Regions from separate parts of the Paenibacillus graminis genome, predicted to be linked through region 1. Evidence: riboswitches for the same ligand, from Rfam matches in the RefSeq annotation. Region 1 holds a riboswitch; the other holds the start of a gene.

Region 1 (4,404 bases):
GGCTCCTGTTTCCCGAAAGACACTAATGCGCTGATTCAAATTGCAGGTAATGTGGACTACGAGTTCAAGCTGCTGAAATCGGTGGTTGAGGTGAACAAAGACCAGCGCTTTATGATCATCTCGAAGCTGCATGAGTCGCTTGGCAATCTGCGCGGTGCAGTAATCGGCATCTGGGGCCTGGCCTTTAAGCCAAACACCGACGATGTCCGGGAAGCCCCGGCCCGGGAAATTGTTGAGAGCCTGGTGGCCGAAGGCGCTACAGTGAAGCTGTATGATCCGATTGCTGTTGAGAACTTCAGACAGCAATATGATCATCCGCAGCTGCGCTGGTGCGGCCTGCCGGAAGAAGCGGCGGAAGGCAGCGATGCGGTCTGCCTGCTGACCGACTGGAGCGTGTTCAAGGACATCGATCTGCACAAGCTTGCGGAGAGCATGCGCCGCCAGGTGCTGATCGACGGACGCAACGTCTACTCCAAAGAGCAGATCGAGGGAACAGGCTTTGAGTACCATTCTGTCGGACGTCCGCAAATGGGGGGCCTCAGCGGCTACTCCCCCAGCGTAGCCGGGGCGATCTAAGTTTTAACTGCCGCCAAACAAGTGGCAATGCCGGAACTTTGGCAGGGAGCTTCGCCTGCCGGGTGAAGCAGCTTGGGCGAACTAATTCCATTGGCTCGTTTTCCAGTGGAAATGCTGCAGGGAAAGCTGTTAAGGGAGGAACGGAGAGGAATTTTGGAACTGTAGGAGCGAATGCGTCCGCCTTTGTCTGTGGATTTCCACCGCGAACAGCGGTAACAATCAAGAAATCTGCAGACAACAGCGGCCGGAAGTCCAAACATTCCTTGCAGAGACTCCCGTAACAGCCGATCTGAAGTATTGTCACGCAACATAATGCGTCAGTGACATTCCTGCCTTTCATGCGAAAGCCACCCGGCAGCAGCTCACAATAACAATCCGATATTTACGCGACAACACATAAATAGGAGGGTTCACTTATGAAACTGGTACTTCTATCTGGCGGTTCTGGTAAACGGCTCTGGCCTTTGTCCAACGATTCTCGTTCCAAGCAATTTCTGAAAGTGCTGCAAAGCCCGGCAGGTGAACCGGAATCTATGGTACAGCGGGTATGGAGACAATTGCAGGAGACAGGGATGGCGGACTCGTCTTATTTGGCTACCGGCCGCAGCCAAGTCGAAATGATTCAGAGCCAGCTCGGCGCAGAGGTGCCAATCATTGTGGAGCCGGAGCGCCGCGATACCTTCCCGGCCATTGCTCTGACTGCAGCTTACCTGTATTCAATGGCAGGGGTGTCTCCAAGTGAGACCGTGGCTATTCTCCCCGTCGATCCGTATGTGGAGGCTTCATTTTTTGAAACCGTCGTCCAGCTTGAGGCAACGATGCAGGAAAGCGGCGCAAATCTGGCGCTGATGGGCGTGGTCCCTGAGCTTGCATCCGAGAAATACGGCTATATTATTCCTACCAGCGATGAGGCGGCGGCAAGCGGCTATATGCAGGTGAGCCACTTCCAGGAGAAGCCCGACCGCGTACAGGCCGAAGAGCTGATCAGCCGGGGGGCACTGTGGAACTGCGGAGTATTCGCTTTCCGCCTGGGCTATCTGCTGGATATTTTGCAGCGCAAAGGTCTGCCTTTGAACTATGAGGAACTGCAAAAGCAGTATAAACTGCTGTCGTCCATCAGCTTTGACTACGAAGTGGTGGAAAAAGAAGAGAATATCGTCGTTCAGCCTTATGCCGGGTTCTGGAAGGATCTGGGTACCTGGAATACCCTCACCGAGGAAATGAGCAGCAATCATGTGGGGAAAGGCTTCGTGACCGATGATTCCGAAGGGACTTGCCTAATCAATGAGCTGGATATTCCGATCACAGTAATCGGAGCGAAGGACCTGATTATCGCAGCCAGCCCGGACGGCATTCTGGTGACCCACAAAACGGAAAGCCCGCGCATCAAGGAAGTGCTGAAGTCTTTTGAACAACGACCGATGTACGAGGAGCGCCGCTGGGGCCACTATAAGGTCATTGATTATGTGAAGTACGATGAGGGCAATGAAGTGCTGACCAAGCGGATTTTCATCGCAGAAGGTAAAAATATCAGCTATCAGCTGCATCACAAGCGCAGTGAAATCTGGACGATCGTCAGCGGCGAGGCAAGCATTGTGCTGAATGAGAAGATGCATAATGTGAAAGCAGGGGATGTAGTCCGCATACCGGAAGGGACAAAACATGCCATTCTGGCGCTGACAGATGTGGAGTTCATTGAAGTGCAGACCGGCTCGGAACTGGTAGAAGAAGACAATATCCGCATTACGCTGGAGTGGGAAGATATCGCTCTGCAGCAGTTTATTTCGTAAAAAAATGCGCTGATGGCGCTGTCGAATCCGATGAAATTATCCCGGTTCATGTCGATTTAAGGGTTTGGAGATAGGGCTAAATAATCTATTTACCCAAATGTTACAATTCCAAAACAGGTATTAAGAACCATTTATTAAGGAAAGTTCATTAATGCTCTAAACTAAAAATTTAATAGAGACGATACTTACGGTAAGAGGGATAAATCCTTCCAAAACGACAAAGGCAAACCTAATCGAAAGATAGGGACGCAAAGCTATAGGGCCTTCGAAAGAGTGGCAGCCTGGCTACCGAAAGGAAGATGAATTTTGACAACTTACCGTAAGTCGCGTCTGGTGTCCATCATGTTAACTATTGCCCTGTTTCTGACTGCAGTGCCGCTTGGCCTGGGGGGCGCGCCATCGAAGGCAGCTGCTGCCTCGGATTCTCCAGCTCCGGTTAATCCCAATGCTTCAACTGCTGCCGTCAAGCTGCTTGACGAATTAAACGCTATTTCAGGAAAAGGCATTATCACTGGCCAGCATGACTATCTGGAGAGCCCAGATGAATTCAGCAACAAACTGAAGGGGACGAGCGGAAAGTACGCGGCCCTTCACGGCTACGAGCTTGGCTTAATCAGCGGCCAGTCGGAAAGCACTGGAGCAGCGCAGCGCAGAAATGTAGTGTACAGCGCAATCAACTGGTACAAAAATGGCGGTATCGTCGCTATGACCTTCCATGAGCAGCTGCCCGGCACTTCGTATCAATGGGCGAATGTGCAGAAGACGCTTAGCCAAGCGGACTTCAATAAGTATGTAACACCGGGAACGGCTCAATACAACAGCCTGATCGCCGATCTGGACAAAGTGGCCGTTTCGCTTAAGACCTTGCGGGACGCTGGCGTCCCGGTCCTATGGAGACCTTACCATGAAATGAACGGCAACTGGTTCTGGTGGGGCAAGAAAAATAATTTTGCGGAACTTTGGAATATTATGTATGACCGTTTCGTAAACGTTCATCAATTAAACAACCTGCTGTGGGTGTGGAACCCCAATGCTCCAAATGCCTCATCCGATCCTTATGAACTAACCTATCCGGGGGCGGATAAGGTAGACGTTCTCGCAGCAGATATATATAACAATGATTATATGAACAAATATCATGACAGCCTGCTGAGCCTCGCGGACGGCAAACCCATTGCCATTGGTGAAAATGGCGAAATGCCAAGCACAGCCAAGCTGCAGCTCTCCCAGAGACAATGGGTCTATATGATGAACTGGGGAAAAATGCTCTATGAGAACAACAGCACCACCACCATCAAAAACTTTATGAATGACGACTACACGGTAACACTGGATCAATACAAAGCTGGGCTGGATGTACCTGCGGCTCCACCTACTCCGGCGGCTACGCCAACCCCAGTGCCGACGGCTACACCGACACCGGTGCCAACGGCCACGCCAACACAGGTACCAACGGCCACGCCAACACCGGTACCAACGGCCACGCCGACACCGGTACCAACGGTTAAGCCTACGGCCACACCGGTACTATCTCCAGATAATGGTACGGTGGTTTCTCCCGCTCTAAATGGTCTTCAGGGAGAATATTTCAAGAATATGACGCTTTCGGGTACACCTGTACTCGTGCGTAACGACGCAGTAGTCAATTTTAACTGGCGGCAGGCTGCACCGGATAGCTCGCTTGGGGTGGATTCGTTCTCGATCCGCTGGACCGGGCTGATCAAACCGTCTTACAGCGAGACTTACACGATTTCCACGACTTCAGACGATGGTATCCGTGTCTGGATTGACGGTACAGCCGTGATCAGCAGCTGGACCAAGCAGAGCGGAACCGAACGTACCGGGAATATCACCTTGAAGGCAGGCCAGCTCTACGATATCAAAGTCGAGTATTACGAAAATGCAGGCGATGCCAACATTCGTCTAATGTGGCAAAGCCCTAGCCAGACCAAAGCTACCGTTCCAACCAGCGCTTTGTACGTCAATACCTCAGCAGCCAGCTCAAGCAAAACATTGCTGGCCGTAGCGCCGACCCTAG
Region 2 (4,404 bases), 3.5 Mb from region 1:
CGATCCAACGATGGAGGAGCTGAATGACCTGAAGACGGTTGTCTCGGAGGCAGTCACCAACTGTATTATCCACGGATATGACAGCGATCCTGAAGGCATTGTCAGCATCTCTGCCTCCATTGAGCATGAAACCGTGCAGCTCACGATTGAAGATCAGGGTAGGGGGATCGAGGATCTGGAGCTGGCCCAGCAGCCGCTCTATACCTCCAAGCCGGAGCTGGAGCGTTCGGGTATGGGCTTTACGATTATGGAAAATTTCATGGATGAATTCGAAGTCACAAGTGAACCGGGGCGCGGTACCTCCATTTCAATGAAGAAAACCATCGTCTCGAAAAAAGCTTTATACAATTAGGGGTTGGAGCCATGGATGCAGAGTCAAAAAAAGCTCCGCCGACCTATTTGGACGATGCGGAGGTCAAACGTCTGATCGCACTCAGTCAAGCCGGAGATAATCTGGCCCGCGATACGCTGGTCAACTGCAATATTCGCCTCGTCTGGTCGGTGGTGCAGCGGTTTATGAACCGCGGGTATGAGCCTGACGATTTGTTCCAGATCGGCTGTATCGGACTGCTGAAGTCCGTTGATAAATTCGACCTCAGCTATGAGGTCAAATTCTCCACCTATGCCGTGCCGATGATTATCGGCGAGATCCAGCGTTTCCTCCGGGACGACGGCACCCTCAAGGTCAGCCGTTCCCTCAAGGAAATGGCCAACAGGGTCCGCAAAATGAAGGACGAAATGTCCAAAACACTGGACCGTCTGCCGACCATCGGGGAAGTTGCGGAGGCGCTGGGGGTCACGCCCGAAGAAATCGTGTTCGCCCAGGAGGCTAATAAGCCGCCGACCTCGATCCACGAGACCGTCTTCGAGAATGACGGCGATCCGATCACGCTGATCGACCAGATCGCCGACGAGACGCAGGAGCGCTGGTTCGACAAGCTCGCGCTGAATGAAGCCATCGGGGCCTTGACTGAGCGCGAGCGCCTGATCGTCTACCTGCGCTACTACCGCGACCAGACCCAATCTGAAGTCGCCAGCCGCCTCGGCATCTCGCAGGTCCAGGTGTCGAGGCTGGAGAAGAAAATCCTCGCGAACATCCGCGAGCAGATCGCACAGTAGCACAGCAGGCTGGCAGGAGTAAGCAGGGTACAAGCGGAGGCAAGTAAGGTAAGCAGGAAATAGCATGTGGCCGGCTTTTACAAGTAAGTATGAGCAGTGAATGTGACGGGTGAAATAAATGTTTCTGTTGTCCGGAAAATTATCTATGGAGTTAGACAGTTGTAAGAATATCAGCCAACCCAGATTGAAATGATAAGAAAAAGTAGGCAGAGCAGCGATTCTCCTGTTATTGGAGGATCGCTGCTCTGCTTTTTTACGTGGTATACACCCCAGTGCCTACGTATATCCCATTCCAAAGCAACAAGGGCAGGACCAAGCAGTCATTTCATGGCTTTTGGGTCAGCCCTATGAGATGACTTTAATAATATCTGTGTTTACTCGTTTTCCAAGGATTGCGTGAATGGCAGGGTCTACAACTGTGATGTGGTACATGTCTGCAAGGTACTTCTCTGCAATCTAAGATCTTTTTCTTTTTAGAAACACAAACAACTACCGGTTCATATTTAACTTTTATAAACTTTTTAACCACTTCTTTTTCCACGAAGCATTTTTTAACAGGTGGAACACAGCAATGTCTAGATTTTTTATATCCCATTTCCAATTCCTCCCTTTTTTTAGATGCCTGATAATATACGCACATAGACAATAATCGGAATGATGTTTCTGCCTAATATGTAACGAATTGGGCAGTACTGTTACTGTTTTTGCTGAAGAGACGCTGGAGGTAAATCCTGAAATCAAAACCTGAAAAAGGGAAAAATAGAACATCTTAATTCTATAGGAATAAATTCCGATAATAAAAGTGTCCTGTACATCTAAAGTCACAATTACATAAGCATAAAGGGATAGAAAAACCGAGTTTGGAACAAAGGCAAATCCGTACGAAAGTCGGAGACGCAAAGCCACGGGCCTACTTCATCCGGAAGGGATGTCAGGGCAGCCGGGCCGCTCAAGGCACTTGGTTTTTTGGCGTGCCTACAAATAGCGCTGGGGGAGAGAAGTGAATGAGGTTCGGACAAAAAAGGAAGTTTGCGCAGGCAGTTATTACTGTTTGTGCGGCGGTGTTTTTACTTGGAGGGCTTGTCAGCAGTAGTCTGGGCGTAAGGCAAGCATCGGCTGCGGCGGCCAATCCGGGCAGAACAGACTATAGCGTGTCGGGTGATAGGCTAGTGTGGCTGGAACCGGACGCAGACGGAGTTAAGCAGGTGCACGCGCTGAATCAGCGCAATGGTGCAAATGCGGTGCTTACAGCCGGTCAGTCAACCAAGGACGCGCCGTATGTGAATGGAGCGGTTGCGGTATGGGCGGACAAGGGAAGTGAGCCGGAAGCTTCACTCCACTGGGATATCTACACTGCCGATCTGGAGACAGGCAAGCAGATGAAGCTCAACAAGCAGGCCGGCCCATACGGCAATCCGACAACGGACGGCGTAGGTGTGGTCTGGTATGAACGCAAAAATTACGGCAGCATGATCTATCATGATCTGGCAACGGGTGTTGAAGCGGATCTGGGCGAAGGACGTTTCCCGGTACTGGCCGGCGGAAATGTCGTCTACAAGAATGCCCGTGACGGGGGGCTTAGCCTGCTGGATGTGAGCAGTGGCGTAACCCGCGCACTGGTTAGTCTGGGTGGTGCGAATGCGGTGGACTGGTTTGTATTTAATGGCAGCCATGTGCTGTACAAGCAGAAAAACAGTGCCACAGGAAGCAAATATGTGCTCCTGAACATCAAAGACCTGACGGCACAACCTGTGGATCTCACCGGGATGAAAGCCGGGGGAACTGAATATGCCTTTATGTCCATAGGTGAAGATCAAGCTGTGTTCCAAGAGGAGGATAACGGCGCTGTCACCCTGAAGCAGGTGGACCTCACTACATATGCAGTAAAACCGCTGCCGATAGATGCCGGGGTGAAGCTGATCGGAATTAGCGGGAACAAGCTGCTGTACAGTAAGAAGGACGATTACATAGAATCAGTGGATTTAAAAGAAAATCCCAACCCGACTCCTGATCCGGGAACGACTCCATCGCCAGGTGAAACCCCACATCCGGGTACAGACTCTAACCCGGGTCCGGCACCGGAGGCCAAGGCCCCTGTAATTACCGGAGCTAAAGTTACTCAGGCGATCGGCAGTGCCGGCGGAACCTTGACTGCACTGAACGGCTGGGCACGGCTGGAGATTTCCGCAGGAACCTTCCCGGACAATACCACCGTAAGCCTGGCTCAGGCTGAACTGGAAACGAAGCAACTGCTGGATGCAAGCGGCAAAACTCTGCTGAAGGCCGGTTCCGCCTGGCAAGTCCAAGCGGGCGCTCCGTTCCTGATCCCGGCTAAGCTGGCAGTCCGGTATCCGCAGGAAGAGCCTTGGACGTCGAAGCGTGAGAAGCTTGGGATCTACAGCTACAATCCGGACAAAGGCATCTGGAGCTATATCGGCGGAGTGACTGCGGCGGAAGACGGTTTTGTTCAGGCTAAGATATCAGCCTCAGGACTGTACGCGGTCATGCTGCGCGAGGCACAATTCACAGATATATCAGGCCACTGGGCCCAGCAAGCCGTTGAGGTGCTGGCAGCAAGAGGCATCGTGAACGGGATGAACGGAACCGTGTATGCGCCAAAAGCCATCCTGACCCGGGCTGAATTCACCAAGCTGCTGACAGCAGCTCTTGGGCTGCAGCCGGTGCGGACGGATAAGCCAACCTTCCGTGATGTTTCCGCTGCGAACTGGTCCTGCCCGTATGTAGAAGCGGCAGCGGCGGCAGGAATTGTAACCGGGGACGCAGGGCTTTTCCATGGCAATGATCCGCTGACCCGCGAACAGATGATGGTGATGCTGATGCGGGCGGTTGACAGCACTGCTATTGGCAATCCGGCATCTGCTGCGGATTCGGTCAAGCTTCAGGCTGTACTTTCCGGATTCAAGGACAACGGTAGCATTAGCCGATGGGCACGGGAATCCGTAGCGGCGGCGGTTGACAAGAAACTGGTGCAGGGCAGCGGACAGCTTTTGAAACCCAAAGATTCATCCACAAGAGCCGAAGCGGCAGTTATCATGTACAAACTGCTCGCTGAGCTGAAATTACTCTAATTTATTAAGGATAGGAGACCGATCTATGAAATTCCGAGCGTTACAAAGGAAGCGGCGCAGCGGCAGCCTGAAGGCACGTCTGAACGTCATGCTTGTGCTGCTGCTGGTCATATCTTATTTTCCTGTTCTTCCGGGACTTACCAAGCTTGCATCGCCGGCCTACGCGGCTACCAATATGCGGATTGAACCAGGTGAG

What was found. A riboswitch is a leader RNA that binds a small molecule or an ion and turns the genes downstream of it on or off. The one in region 1 is predicted to bind cyclic di-GMP.
Region 2: it holds a riboswitch for cyclic di-GMP, as region 1 does, so the genes downstream of both, PGRAT_RS20435 (S-layer homology domain-containing protein) here and PGRAT_RS05380 (PA14 domain-containing protein) in region 1, are expected to answer to the same signal.

The regions. Positions count from the first base shown of each region.
Region 1 covers NZ_CP009287.1:1,262,399-1,266,802, forward strand. The annotation lists gene PGRAT_RS05370 (UDP-glucose dehydrogenase family protein) at 1-576, shown strand, start outside; gene PGRAT_RS05375 (sugar phosphate nucleotidyltransferase) at 993-2,366, shown strand; cyclic di-GMP riboswitch class I at 2,579-2,659, shown strand; gene PGRAT_RS05380 (PA14 domain-containing protein) at 2,673-4,404, shown strand, end outside.
Region 2 covers NZ_CP009287.1:4,757,611-4,762,014, reverse strand. The annotation lists gene spoIIAB (anti-sigma F factor) at 1-352, shown strand, start outside; gene sigF (RNA polymerase sporulation sigma factor SigF) at 364-1,119, shown strand; cyclic di-GMP riboswitch class I at 1,980-2,072, shown strand; gene PGRAT_RS20435 (S-layer homology domain-containing protein) at 2,124-4,208, shown strand; gene PGRAT_RS20430 (DUF6531 domain-containing protein) at 4,234-4,404, shown strand, end outside.